DNA from 2 places in the Streptomyces sp. AN091965 genome. Region 2 is predicted to be linked to the other one. Evidence: riboswitches for the same ligand, from Rfam matches in the RefSeq annotation. Region 2 holds a riboswitch; the other holds the start of a gene.
What was found. A riboswitch is a leader RNA that binds a small molecule or an ion and turns the genes downstream of it on or off. The one in region 2 is predicted to bind glycine.
Positions count from the first base shown of each region.

Region 1: it holds a riboswitch for glycine, as region 2 does, so the genes downstream of both, gcvP (aminomethyl-transferring glycine dehydrogenase) here and gcvT (glycine cleavage system aminomethyltransferase GcvT) in region 2, are expected to answer to the same signal.

Region 1 is NZ_JALDMY010000001.1:2,020,945-2,027,990, forward strand. Features, by position in the region: gene gcvP (aminomethyl-transferring glycine dehydrogenase) at 1-2,192, opposite strand, end outside; glycine riboswitch at 2,379-2,476, opposite strand; gene MQV74_RS08075 (PRC-barrel domain-containing protein) at 2,606-3,004, shown strand; gene MQV74_RS08080 (DNA polymerase IV) at 3,151-4,689, opposite strand; gene MQV74_RS08085 (MerR family transcriptional regulator) at 4,908-5,546, opposite strand; gene MQV74_RS08090 (bifunctional nuclease family protein) at 5,809-6,282, opposite strand; gene ftsR (transcriptional regulator FtsR) at 6,336-7,046, opposite strand, start outside.
Region 2 is NZ_JALDMY010000001.1:6,650,517-6,657,562, reverse strand. Features, by position in the region: gene MQV74_RS28465 (enhanced serine sensitivity protein SseB C-terminal domain-containing protein) at 1-745, opposite strand, end outside; gene MQV74_RS28460 (enhanced serine sensitivity protein SseB) at 970-1,755, opposite strand; gene MQV74_RS28455 (AAA family ATPase) at 1,826-2,590, opposite strand; glycine riboswitch at 2,725-2,827, shown strand; gene gcvT (glycine cleavage system aminomethyltransferase GcvT) at 3,003-4,136, shown strand; gene gcvH (glycine cleavage system protein GcvH) at 4,291-4,668, shown strand; gene glyA (serine hydroxymethyltransferase) at 4,694-5,956, shown strand; gene MQV74_RS28435 (L-serine ammonia-lyase) at 6,151-7,046, shown strand, end outside.

The DNA.
Region 1 (7,046 bases), 4.6 Mb from region 2:
TGCTCGCGCACCGCGACCGGGCCGACGCCGGGGCCGCCGCCGCCGTGCGGGATGCAGAAGGTCTTGTGCAGGTTCAGGTGCGAGACGTCGCCGCCGAAGTGGCCCGGCTTCGCGAGGCCCACCAGGGCGTTGAGGTTGGCGCCGTCGACGTACACCTGACCGCCCGCCTCGTGCACGGCCGCGCAGATGTCGGCGACGTGCTCCTCGAACACTCCGTGCGTGGACGGGTACGTGATCATCAGCACGGCCAGCTCGGCACGGTGCTTCTCGATCTTGGCGCGCAGGTCCTCGACGTCGATCTCGCCGTCGTCGGCGGTCTTCACCACGACGACCTTCATCCCGGCCATGACCGCGCTCGCCGCGTTGGTGCCGTGCGCGGAGGACGGGATGAGGCAGACGGTGCGCTGGTCGTCGCCGTTCGCGCGGTGGTAGCCGCGCACCGCGAGCAGACCGGCAAGCTCACCCTGGGAGCCCGCGTTCGGCTGGAGGGAGACCTTGTCGTAGCCGGTGACCTCGGCGAGACGTTCCTCCAGCTCGCGGATCAGGGTCAGATAGCCCTGCGCCTGCTGGGCGGGCACGAAGGGATGCAGCTGACCGAACTCCGGCCAGGTGACGGGCTCCATCTCCGTGGTCGCGTTGAGCTTCATCGTGCAGGAGCCCAGCGGGATCATGCCGCGGTCGAGCGCGTAGTCGCGGTCGGCGAGCCGGCGCAGATAGCGCAGCATCGCGGTCTCGGAGCGGTGCTGGTGGAAGACCGGGTGGGTCAGGTACTCGTCGGTGCGCAGCAGCCCGGCGGGCAGCGTGTCCGCGACGCTCGCGTCCAGGGCCTCGACGTCGGCCTCGACGCCGAACGCCGTCCACAGCGCGGAGAGCTGGGCGCGCGTGGTGGTCTCGTCGCAGGCGAACGACACGTGGTCGGCGTCGACCGGGTGGATGTTGACCCCGCCCTCGCGCGCGGCGGCGACCACGTCGGCGGCCTTGCCGGGCACCCGCGCGGTCAGCGTGTCGAAGTACGCGCCGTGCACGATCTCGACCCCGCCGGCCTTGAGGCCCTCGGCGAGCAGCGTGGCGTAGCGGTGGGTGCGCCGGGCGATCGTCTTCAGGCCCTCGGGGCCGTGGTAGACCGCGTACATCCCGGCCATGACGGCGAGCAGCACCTGGGCGGTACAGATGTTGCTGGTCGCCTTCTCGCGGCGGATGTGCTGCTCGCGGGTCTGCAGGGCCAGGCGGTAGGCCTTGTTGCCGTCGGCGTCGACGGACACGCCGACCAGGCGTCCGGGCAGGTTGCGGGCGAACTTCTCGTGCACCGCCATGTAGCCCGCGTGCGGACCGCCGAAGCCCATCGGCACGCCGAAGCGCTGCGTGGTGCCGACCGCGATGTCGGCGCCGAGTTCGCCGGGCGAGGTGAGCAGCGTGAGCGCGAGCAGATCGGCGGCGACGGTGACGATCGCGCCCAGGCCGTGGGCCTGCTCGATAACGGGCTTGATGTCGCGCACGGCACCGGAGGCACCGGGGTACTGGATCAGTACGCCGTTGATCTCGCGCTCGGCGAGGTCGGCGGGGATGCCGTCGCTGAGGTCCGTGACGACGACCTCGACGCCGGTCGGCTCGGCCCGAGTCCGGATCACGGCGATGGTCTGCGGCAGCACGTCGGCGTCGACGACGAACACACCGTTCTTGACCTTGCCGACGCGCCGGGAGAGGGCCATGGCCTCGGCGGCCGCGGTGCCCTCGTCGAGCAGCGAGGCGCCGGAGGTGGGCAGCCCCGTCAGCTCGGCGACGACGGTCTGGAAGTTGAGGAGCGCCTCGAGGCGGCCCTGGGAGATCTCCGGCTGGTACGGCGTGTACGCGGTGTACCAGGAGGGGTTCTCCATCACGTTCCGCAGGATCACGGGCGGCGTGAACGTGCCGTAGTAGCCGAGCCCGATCATCGAGTCGAGCACCTGGTTGCGGTCCGCGAGGGAGCGCAGCTCGGCCAGGACCTCGGCCTCGGTGCGCGCACCGGGCAGCTCAAGGGCCTCGGCGTTCTTGATCACATCCGGCACGGCGACGGCCGTGAGCTCGTCCAGGGAGCCGTAGCCGACCTGGGCGAGCATCTTGGCGCGGGCTTCCGCGTCGGGCCCGATGTGCCGCTGCTCGAAGGGGATTCCCTGCTCGAGCTGCGTGAGCGGAGTGCGAGGGGTGGCTGTCATTGCGGAGGCCTCCTGGTCTGACACGACCTGCGAGGGGCACCACGGCGCGGGTACCCGGACGGCCTCCCCCTCTGTCATCTCAACCTGAGAGCTTCACAGGACCGCCGGAGCGGCTCTGCTTTCACCGTCGGTGAGGAAGGGTTCCGAGCGTGCCCGCCCGACGCCCGCCCTGCTTTCCAGAGTGGCCTCGTCCGTGCGGTACAGGGGCCTGAGAGATTCCGGGGAGGAGTTGCTCCTTCGGCGCCTCCGGTGCTGCCACCGAAGAGCTCTCCCGCACGGGGTCAACAGCCGCTTGCCAGCCTACCAGCGCGGTCCGTGGCCGATCCCTCGAGTGGCCGCCCGTCCCGATGTGCTCTTTCGTAGGTATGACGACCGAAATGAGCCCGGATCACTCGCGACCAATGGGAGGGAACGTGCAGACGGATATCGATCCCCGCAATCTGATCGGCCGCAAGGCGTTCGACCGCGACGGAACCAAGATCGGCACGGTCGACGAGATCTATCTCGACGACGCCACGGGCGCCCCGGAGTGGGCAGCCATACGCACCGGTCTGTTCAGCCGTGACGCGTTCGTCCCGCTGGAGCCCAGCGAGCTGGTCCAGGACGGCACCCTGCGCGTGCCCTTCGAGCGCGCCCTGATCAAGGACGCCCCCGACTTCGGCGTGGGCCGCCACCTCTCCCCCGAGCAGGAGCTCCAGCTCTACCGCCACTACGGCCTGGACGTGACACCGCCACCCCTGCCGGACCACGACTTCGGCCACCGGGCGGACCGGGCCGACGGGACGAACGGGGTGGACGGGCCGGGCACCTGACGCCGCACCGCCGCCGGACCCGCACCGCCGCCGCGCCACCGCAGCCAGCCGCCCTCGGTCCGCCATCGCAGGCGCAGCCCGAACGCGCCCCGCCGCGCCCAACCCAGCCGCACCACGGCACCACGGCACCACGGCACCGAGGGCGCCTACCCGGCCCCTTCCGCCATCGGCAGCGCCCCGTCCTCCCCGGCTGAGGTCTCCCGACCCACCGGAGCCACCTCTGAGGCCTCCTGGTCCACCGGCTCCCCCTGCGAAGCCTCCCGTTCTGCCAATGCCTCCGCGTCCGCCACCACCAAAGGCAGCGGATCCGAAGATTCCAGCTCCGGGTCGTCCGTGCGGAACGTCCGCACCCGCCCCGGCGCCGAATCCGGGGTCTCGAACCGCACGGTCACCCGCCCCAGACCGCTGCCCTGCACCCAACCGGGCCCGTACACCGCGTGCCGTACGTCGTGCCCCGCGGGCCACCGCCGCTCGGCGGGCACCACCGGCTCCCCGGCCGCCCCGCCCGACCCGGACGCCGCGTCGGGCCCGCCTTCCTCGGCCACGACGGCCACCGGGGCAGCCGCCGCTTCCTCCTCGGCCCCGGGTGCCAGGGACTCGGTCCGCAGCACCGCGTGGGCCTGCGCGAACAGGTCCTCCTGCGTGAAGTCCGCGAGGCCGCTCACCCCGACGCCGAGCAGCCTCACCCCGCCCGTCGTGTCCACGGACTCCAGGAGCCGCGCCGCCGCCTCCCGCACCACGGCCGGATCGTCCGTCGGCCCCCGCAGCGTCTCGGAGCGGGTCAGCGTCGAGAAGTCGAAGCGCCGCACCTTCAGGACGATGGTCCGCCCGGAGTGCCCGGCCGCCCGCAGCCGCTGCACGCACCGGTCGGCGAGCCGCGCCACCTCCAACCGCACCCGCACCCGGTCGTGGATGTCCACGTCGTACGTGTCCTCGACGCTGACCGACTTGGTGTCCCGCTCGGCCACCACGGGCCGCTCGTCCCGGGCGAGCGCCATCGCGTACAGCGCCCCGCCGTGGGCCTTGCCCAGGAGCCGCACCAGCTCGTCCTCCCCGGCCTCGGCGAGCTCCTCCACGGTGGTGATCCCGGCCCGCCGCAGATGGTCCCCGGTCGCGGGGCCCACACCGGGCAGCACCCGCACCGGCATCGGCCCGAGCAGCGCCCGCTCCGTGCCGGGCGCTATCAGGACGAGACCGTCGGGCTTGGCCTCCTCGGAGGCGATCTTCGCCAGCATCTTGGACACGGCAAGGCCCACGGACCCGGTGAGCCCGGTCACCCGCAGGATGTCCGCCCGCAGCCGCTCCCCCACGGCCCGCGCGGACGTCTCGTCGTCGGCGACGCCGCCCGCCTCCAGGTCCACGAAGGCCTCGTCGAGGCTGAGCGGTTCAACGAGCGGCGACAGCTGCCGCAACAGCGCCATGACCTGCTCGCTGACCTCCCGGTACAGACCGAAACGGGGCACGAGGTACGCGGCGTTCGGCGCGAGGCGCCGCGCCTGCCCCATCGGCATCGCCGAGTGCACGCCGAACCGCCGGGCCTCATACGACGCGGTCGCGACCACGCCCCGCGGCCCGAGGCCGCCGACCACGACGGCCTTGCCGCGCAGGCTCGGCTTCGCGGCCTGCTCGGCGGACGCGTAGAAGGCATCCATGTCGAGATGCAGGATCGTCGGCGCGGTTCTCACGCCCCTGATGCTGCCCTACGCCACTGACAATGCCCGTGACCTGCGGCGACGGACGAGTCAGCGAGGCCGTACGACGGCATCCCGGGCCTTTGGCCACTGGCCGACCCCTCAGACGGCGCGGACAGGCGCCCATCAAGGGCGCGTACGGCCCTGTGCGCGCCTCGGGCGCGCGGGAGGGGCCCGGAGGGCGTCAGCGCCTCCGCTCGCCCCGCAGAGCCTCACACAGCGCGATTGCGGCGCTGCGCCAGCTCGTCCCCCGGGTGGTTCCCGACGAGGGTCTCCCCCGTGTCGACGCGCTCCCCGTGCAGCTGCGACAGCGCCGCCTCGACATCGCGCCAGACGACACCGACGGCGATTCCGAAGACGCCCTGGCCGCCCTGGAGCAGCTCGTGCACCTCGCTGGGCGACGTGCACTCGTACACCGTCGCGCCGTCGCTCATCAGCGTCGTGCGCTCCAGGTCCCGGAAGCCGCTGTCCCGCAGGTGCTGGACCGTGGTGCGGATGTTCTGCAACGACACGCCGGTGTCGAGGAAGCGCTTCACGATCTTCAGGACGACGACGTCGCGGAAGCTGTAGAGCCGCTGTGTGCCGGAGCCGCCCGCGGCGCGCACGCTGGGCTCGACGAGACCGGTGCGCGCCCAGTAGTCGAGCTGGCGGTAGGTGATGCCCGCGGCCGCGCACGCCGTCGGGCCCCGGTAGCCGATCTGGTCCTTGTCGCCCTGCTGCGCCTGGCCTTCCGGTCCGGACGGGCTGCCGCTACCGTGAACCGGCACCGGGCGCCTCAACGAGGGTTCGGCCGAGCCACCGTGCAGCGGATACGAACCGCCCACCGCTGTACCGTCGCCGCTGCTTCTCACGCCGACCTCCGTCCTTGACCTGCCTTCTCGACGGTAGGCAGTCGCCAGGGGCTCGTCAACGATCGCCACACTCGGCACGCCGAGTGATAATCACCCTGCGAGTGGTTTCCCGTACCGCACTGCGGGGAAAGGCTAGCCGAATGCTCCGGAGCGGGCCCCTCGGCCGCCCCTCGCAGGGTCTCTCAGCGGTCCGTCCGCCACGGCCGGCGCCCGGCCCGCTTCCCGCGGGCCGCGCCTTGCCCGCGCAGCGGATTCCGGCCCGTCACTGGCTGCTGGTGCCGAAGTCCTCGGGCGAGATCTGGTCGAGGAACTCGCGGAACTTCTCCACCTCGTCCTCCTGCTCGTCCGGGATCGCGATGCCCGCGTCGTCGAGCACGCCGTCGCTGCCGAAGATCGGCGTCCCGGTGCGCAGGGCCAGCGCTATGGCGTCCGACGGACGGGCGCTCACTTCGACCCCGCTGGCGAAGACCAGCTCGGCGTAGAACACGCCTTCCCTCAAGTCGGTGATGCGCACTTCGGTGAGCTCCTGACCGACGGCCTCCAACACGTCCTTGAACAGGTCGTGGGTCAGCGGCCGCGCGGGTGCCATGCCCTGCTGTGCGAAGGCGATGGCGGTCGCCTCCCCTGGTCCGATCCAGATGGGGAGGTACCGGTCGCCTCCCACTTCACGCAGGAGCACGATCGGCTGGTTGGAGGGCATTTCGACCCGGACACCTACGACGTCGAGCTCGTTCACACAGCAACCCTAGGACGTGCCCGGCGGGTTTGGGTAGTCGGGCTCCCGCCGAGTCAGCGCTCCCGCACGCCCAGCGCACTGTGCACGAGGGCCGTGTGCAGCCGTCCCGCAAGGCCCGCGAGCTCTTTCGTACGTGCTTCCGCATGGGCCCTGGTCTGCGGATTGCGGTGCCTGCGCAGCGGTGCCACGACCTGGTCGACGAGCGCGGCGTCCCGCTCCGCTGCGGCCTTCATCGCACGCAGATGCCGCGGCTCGATGCCGAACCGCCCCAGCTCGACGACGAGCGCGGCCACGGTCACGGCGTCCGCGTCATAGCTGCCGTCCGGCAGCGCTGCGATCAGGCCGTACGTCTCCCAGTCGGCCAGCTGCCCCTCGTCGGCCTCCACGGCGGCGAGCAGGGCCTCGCGCCCCACCCGGGCGGCGGTGCGCTCGTCCTGCGCTTGGGTGTCGCCGTCGGCGCCCCCGTCGCGCTGCTGCCCGACCGAGGGCAGCGTGACCTGCTCGCCCCGCTCCATCGCGTCCAGATGCTCACGGATGACCTTCAGAGGCAGATAGTGGTCACGCTGCATCCGCAGGACGTGCGCCAGGCGCTCGACGTCCTCGGGACTGAACTTGCGGTACCCGGACGGCGTGCGCTGCGGTTCGATGAGGCCTTCGGACTCCAAGAACCTGATCTTGGAGATGGTGACCTCGGGAAACTCGTCACGCAGCACGTTCAGCACGGCGCCGATGCTCATCAGCCGGTGTTCCGCAGCGGCGGTGCC
Region 2 (7,046 bases):
CGGCGGGAGCGGGAGCCCCCTGAGCGTCGCGGTCGTAGAACGGCCGGGCGTTGGCGCGCAGCCACAGCGCCACCGGGTCGTGCGGGTCGGCCATCGCGACGGTCGACACGGGCAGGCCCTCGGGGACGGCGCCGATGGACTGCTGCATCATCGCGCGCACCGAGTCGACGGACGCGGGCGAGGTGTCGTACACGTCCAGGCCGATGGCCAGATAGGGCGCGCCGAGCACCGGCTGCACCCAGGCGCGGCGCAGCGCGCGGACGGCGGGGGTCCGGTGCGCGTTCTGGGTCAACAGCGCGTAGAACTGCGGGAGTTCGATGGTCGGGTCGGTCAGCCGCAGCGGGCCCGCGGGCTGGGTGGCGAGGCCGCCCGCGATGCGCCGCAGATCGAGCCAGGGGATGCCGACGCCGCCGCCCGGGGCGTGCGGATTGAGCCACAGGCCGTAGTGGTCCGGGTACAGCGCGCGGGCCACGTCGAGGCCGCCGACCACTTCGTAGCCACGGTTCCAGCCGCTGGCGGAGAGCTCCTGGGCGGAGGTCACGCACGGCGCGTAGCCGTACCCCTCCACCTCCATGTTGCCGTACTGGGCGTCGGGGGATCCGGCCTGGCCGTGCCAGAGCAGCATCCACACCTTGCCGTCGGCGAGGGCGTGCAGGAGCGCCTCGTACGCGTCATAGCGCCCCGGCGTCACCTGGCGCAGCATGTGCTCGACCTGTCCGGCCGCAGCGGTGCCCGACGCGCTCACCCTAACCGCCCCTTCGCGACGTGCCCTGCGCGGTCGTTGCGCCGACCGCGTCACCGGGCACCAGCTTAAGCGGGGCGTGGCGACTTAGCGCTTGAACAGCTTTGCCGTGCTGTGCCGTGCTCTGCCGTCCGGCGACTGCGGGCCTCGTTGTGGCTGGTCGCGCAGTTCCCCGCGCCCCTTCGGGGCGCTGTCCCCCGGGGTGCTGACCCCTCGGGGCGCTCCCCCTAGCCCGCGGTGAAGAACGGGCGGAGGCGGGCCCTCATCCAGTCGCCCACCGGATCCTGGGCCACGTCCAGGAGGACCAGGTTGACCGGCCAGGGCACCGGGGTGCGGCCGAGGGCCCGGCCGAGGGCCGCCATGGGCAGTTCCCGGGCGTCGCCCTCCCAGGAGGACAGCTCGACGCCGATGAACAGGGTGGGGGCCTCGTCCTCGACGGTGGCGAGACAGCGCCGCGCGCTGAGCACCGCGCCCGTCGCCTCGAACTCCTGCGCCGCGGCGGACAGGAAGTCCACCGGGTCGTCCTGCCAGTCCGGCTCGAAGAGCCGCACCCGGCCGCCGCTCGCGGGCCCGTCCAGCTCCGTGCGACCCACCTGGCACAGCGCGGCCACCGCGGCGGGCGGCAGCGGCACCGCCACCGTGCCCTCCGGGTTGAGCGCGATGCCGAGCTCCGGCGCCAGGCCGCGCGCGAACTCCACCGCGGGCGCCACCGTGCAGCTCATCCGCCCCCCGGTGACCTGCTGGAACTCCTGCTCCGAGGTGAAGACGGGCACGTACGCCTGCCCGTGGAGCTCCAGCGTCGGCAGGTCGAGCGTGCCGCTCTCGGGCCCGCCCCCGTTCGGCAGCGGGATCCACAGCCTGCTGCGGCCCAGCACCTCGACCATGCGTGCGCCGGTCTCCTCGGACGGCGGCGCGCCGAGCGAGGCGGCGAGCACCTCCTCCAGTTCGTTGGCGGGCCAGCCGCCGTAGGGATGGGCGTGCGCCTGTGCCGGTACGTCCCCCGGAAAGTCCATCTGTCTCGACCTCTGCTCTGCGTGCTGTCTGCGGCCCGACCCTAACGCCGCCGGGCCCGCGCGCCCCGCCCTACCCGCCCCGGCCCTCGAAGCCCAGCGCGCGCAGCGCCCCCGCCGCCTCCCGGTCGAGCAGCACCGCCGAGCCGCAGCCGCGCGGAAGGCTCCCGCTCTCGGCGGCCCGGACCAGGCGGCCGACCGTCCTGCGGTGGCGCGCGAAGGCGTACCGGGAGACCCCGCGCCCCCGGGCGCGCTGGCCGTCCAGGGCCACGGGGGCGGGCACGTCGAGCAGCAGCAGGTGCAGCGTGGCCCCGCGCCGGGCCGCCGCACGGGCGAGCCAGCGGCGCACCCACGGCTGGGTGCCGCAGTCGTGGACGACGACGCCGGTGCCCGCGCGCAGCGTCCGGCGCAGGTGGGCGTAGTGCGCGAGGCGGACCAGGGGGCGGTAGAGCGCGTACGGGATCCGGCGCGGCACCCGGGCCGCCCAGCGGTCGCGGGTGTCCTGGGAGTCCACGCGCGGGCCCGCCACGGCGCGCCGCATCAGCGTGGACTTGCCGCTGCCGGGCAGCCCGGAGACCACCACGACGTCCCCCGCGGCGAACACCAGGCGGTGCGGGCCGTGCCCGGAGCGGCCCCTGAGGTCGCGCACGACGGCCCGGCGGGAACCGGCGACGGCCTCCCGCGCGGGCGGCGCGGGGGCGCCCGGCTGCGGGGGCAGGGCGGCGCCCGCGCCGGGCAGCACCGCCCCCGCCCTGGGCAGCGAGACACCCGTGGTCGTCGCGTAAGCACTGCTCCTGCGCACCGTGATCGGCCTCCCCATGCTCGTCACGTCACTCATCCCCAGTACTTCTCCGTGGTATGTAAAGAGAAGGTAATGCCCTACGAAGACGACACCGGGGGACTCCCTGGTTGCGGCTGTTGTGAAGCGGGGGCGCGTGCAATGATGTGCGCGCCAACTCCATACCGGCCGCTTGAATCCGCGCGGGAGAGTCCCCGGTGACGCAGGAGCGTCGTGGGGCGCCGAAGGAGCAAGTTCCTCCCTTGAATCTCTCAGGCCCCGTACCGCGCGGGCGAGGCACATCTGAAAAGCGAGCCACTCCCCCGACGAGCGCGTCCAGCTCGGCCCGCGGGACGGCTCCACCCAAGGTGCAAGTCATGCTCCGTCATACGCACGGGGCGTGGTGAACCTCTCAGGTTTATGACAGATGGGGAGGACAGACCTCGCCCGTCATGCCCTGGAGCCAGTACTGATGAGTCAGACCGCACGCGCCCCACGTCAGACCGCCCTCGACGCCCTGCACCGTTCGCTGGGCGCCACGATGACCGACTTCGCGGGCTGGGACATGCCGCTGCGGTACGGCAGCGAGCGCGACGAGCACAACGCCGTGCGCACCAAGGCCGGCCTCTTCGACCTCTCCCACATGGGCGAGATCACCGTCACCGGCGCCCAGGCCGTGGACCTGCTGAACTTCGCGCTCGTCGGCAACATCGGCTCCGTCTCCGTGGGCCGCGCCCGGTACACCATGATCTGCCGGCAGGACGGCGGCATCCTGGACGACCTGATCGTCTACCGCCTGGCCGAGACCGAGTACATGGTCGTGGCCAACGCCTCCAACGCCCAGACCGTCCTGGACGCCCTCACCGAGCGCGCCGCCGGGTTCGACGCCGAGGTCCGCGACGACCGCGACGCCTACGCCCTGATCGCGGTGCAGGGCCCGGAGTCCCCCGGCATCCTGAAGTCCCTCACGGACGCCGACCTGGACGGCCTGAAGTACTACGCGGGCCTGCCGGGCACCGTGGCGGGCGTGCCCGCCCTGATCGCCCGCACCGGCTACACCGGCGAGGACGGCTTCGAGCTGTTCGTGCAGCCGCAGCACGCCGAGAAGCTCTGGCGGGCGCTCACGGACGCAGGTACCCCCGTCGGGCTCGTGCCATGCGGTCTGTCCTGCCGCGACACGCTCCGCCTGGAGGCGGGCATGCCGCTGTACGGCAACGAGCTGACGACGTCGCTCACCCCCTTCGACGCGGGCCTCGGCCGGGTCGTGAAGTTCGACAAGACGACGCACGCCGACGACTTCGTGGGGCACGACGCCCTGAAGGCCGCCGCCGAGCGCGCCGAGAGCGCGCCCCCGCGCAAGCTCGTCGGGCTGGTCGCCGAGGGCCGCAGGGTGCCGCGCGCGGGCATGGACGTGGTGGCGAACGGCGAGGTCATCGGCCAGATCACCTCCGGCGCCCCGTCGCCGACGCTCGGCAAGCCGATCGCGATGGCGTATGTGGACCCGGCCCACGCCGAGGCGGGCACGGCGGGCGTGGGCGTGGACGTCCGCGGCACCCACGAGCCCTACGAGGTCGTGGCGCTGCCGTTCTACAAGCGGCAGAAGTGACGCACGGCCCGCGCCGGACCTGATCCCACGGTGATCCCGCGGGCGCGCCGGAGTCCGGTCCGTCCGCCGGTGCCCCGTCCGTCCCGTCTCACTCCGTAAGACTGCACATCCCCGCGTTCATCAGCACACGCCCGCGTACAGGAGAATTCACGCCATGAGCAACCCCCAGCAGCTGCGTTACAGCAAGGAGCACGAGTGGCTGTCGGCCACCGAGGACGGTGTGGCGACGGTCGGCATCACCGAGTTCGCGGCCAACGCGCTCGGCGACGTCGTCTTCGCCCAGCTCCCGGCGGTCGGCGACACGGTCGCCGCGGGTGAGACCTGCGGTGAGCTGGAGTCGACGAAGTCGGTCAGCGACCTGTACTCGCCGGTTTCGGGTGAGGTCGTCGAGGCCAACCAGGACGTTGTGGACGACCCGTCCCTGGTGAACTCGGCCCCCTTCGAGGGCGGCTGGCTGTTCAAGGTGCGCGTCGCCGAGGAGCCGGGCGACCTGCTCTCCGCCGACGAGTACACCGAGTTCGCAGGCAGCTGACCCCGGCGTAAGGACTGATCTTCCGATGTCGCTTCTGAACACCCCTCTCCACGAGCTCGACCCGGACGTGGCCGCGGCCGTCGACGCCGAGCTGAACCGCCAGCAGTCCACCCTGGAAATGATCGCCTCGGAGAACTTCGCTCCGGTCGCCGTCATGGAGGCCCAGGGCACGGTCCTCACCAACAAGTACGCCGAGGGCTACCCCGGCCGCCGCTACTACGGCGGCTGCGAGCACGTCGACGTGGCCGAGCAGATCGCGATCGACCGGGTCAAGGAGCTGTTCGGCGCCGAGTACGCGAACGTCCAGCCGCACTCCGGCGCCTCCGCCAACCAGGCCGCCCTCTTCGCCATCGCCAAGCCCGGCGACACGATCCTCGGCCTGGACCTGGCGCACGGCGGCCACCTCACCCACGGCATGCGCCTGAACTTCTCCGGCAAGCAGTTCAACGTGGTCCCGTACCACGTGGACGAGGCCGGTCTGGTCGACATGGCCGAGGTCGAGCGCCTGGCCAAGGAGAACAGCCCCAAGGTGATCATCGCGGGCTGGTCCGCCTACCCGCGTCAGCTCGACTTCGCCGAGTTCCGCCGGATCGCCGACGAGGTCGGCGCGTACCTGTGGGTCGACATGGCGCACTTCGCCGGTCTCGTCGCCGCGGGCCTGCACCCGAACCCGGTGCCGTTCGCGGACGTGGTGACCTCCACCACGCACAAGACGCTCGGCGGCCCGCGCGGCGGCATCATCCTGGCCCGCAACAAGGACTTCGCGAAGAAGCTGAACTCCGCGGTCTTCCCCGGCTTCCAGGGCGGCCCCCTGGAGCACGTGATCGCGGCCAAGGCCGTCTCCTTCAAGGTCGCGGCCTCCGAGGAGTTCAAGGAGCGCCAGCAGCGCACCCTGGACGGCGCCCGCATCCTGGCCGAGCGCCTGGTCCAGGACGACGCCAAGGCCGTCGGCGTGGACGTCCTGTCCGGCGGCACGGACGTGCACCTGGTCCTGGTCGACCTGCGCAACAGCGAGCTGGACGGCCAGCAGGCCGAGGACCGCCTGCACGAGGTCGGCATCACGGTCAACCGCAACGCCGTCCCGAACGACCCGCGCCCGCCTATGGTCACCTCGGGCCTGCGCATCGGCACCCCGGCCCTGGCCACCCGCGGCTTCGACGCCGACGACTTCCGCGAGGTCGCCGACGTCATCGCGGAGGCGCTGAAGCCCGGCTTCGACGCCGAGTCCCTGCGGGGCCGGGTGTCCGCTCTGGCCGCGAAGCACCCGCTGTACCCCGGCCTGAAGTAGTTTCGTACGCTTTTCTTGGTACGGACTTCCGGGGCACCGCGCACACTGGACATGAGGACGGTGGGCGCGGTGCCCCGCACCGCGTGCCCGACCAGCAGACCCGCAAGCCCGTGAAAGCCCGCCGAGCCCGCGCAGCACCGCCCTCGCACGACCGGCAGACAACGGCGTCTACCACCCACCATTGGAGTTCTCTCGTGGCCATCTCGGTCTTCGACCTGTTCTCGATCGGCATCGGCCCGTCCAGCTCCCACACGGTCGGCCCGATGCGCGCGGCGCGCATGTTCGCCCGCCGCCTCAAGAACGAGGGCCTGCTGGCCCACACCACGGCCATACGCGCCGAGCTGTACGGCTCCCTCGGCGCCACCGGCCACGGCCACGGCACGCCCAAGGCCGTCCTCCTCGGCCTGGAGGGCGAGTCCCCGCGCACGGTGAACGTGGAGACGGCCGACGACCGCGTCGAGGAGATCAAGACCTCCCGCAGGCTGAACGTCCTCGGCATGCACGAGATCGACTTCGACTTCGACGAGGACCTGGTCCTGCACCGCCGCAAGGCGCTGCCGTACCACGCGAACGGCATGACGATCTTCGCGTACGACCGCGAAGGCGCCCTCGTCCTGGAGAAGACCTACTACTCGGTAGGCGGCGGCTTCGTCGTCGACGAGGCGGCCGTCGAGGGCCAGAGCCCGATCGTGCCCGACGACACGGTCCTGAAGTACCCCTTCCGCACCGGTGACGAGCTGCTCCGCCTCTCCGCCGAGACGGGCCTGTCCATCTCCGCGATGATGCTGGAGAACGAGAAGGCCTGGCGCACCGAGGAGGAGATCCGCGAGGGTCTGCTCGACATCTGGCGCGTCATGCAGGCCTGCGTCTCGCGCGGCATGTCCCGCGAGGGCATCCTGCCCGGCGGCCTGAAGGTCCGCCGCCGCGCCGCCCACTCCGCCCGCCAGCTGCGCGCCGAGGGCGACCCGCAGGCCCGCGCGATGGAGTGGATCACGCTGTACGCGATGGCGGTGAACGAGGAGAACGCCGCGGGCGGCCGCGTCGTGACCGCCCCGACGAACGGCGCCGCGGGCATCATCCCGGCCGTCCT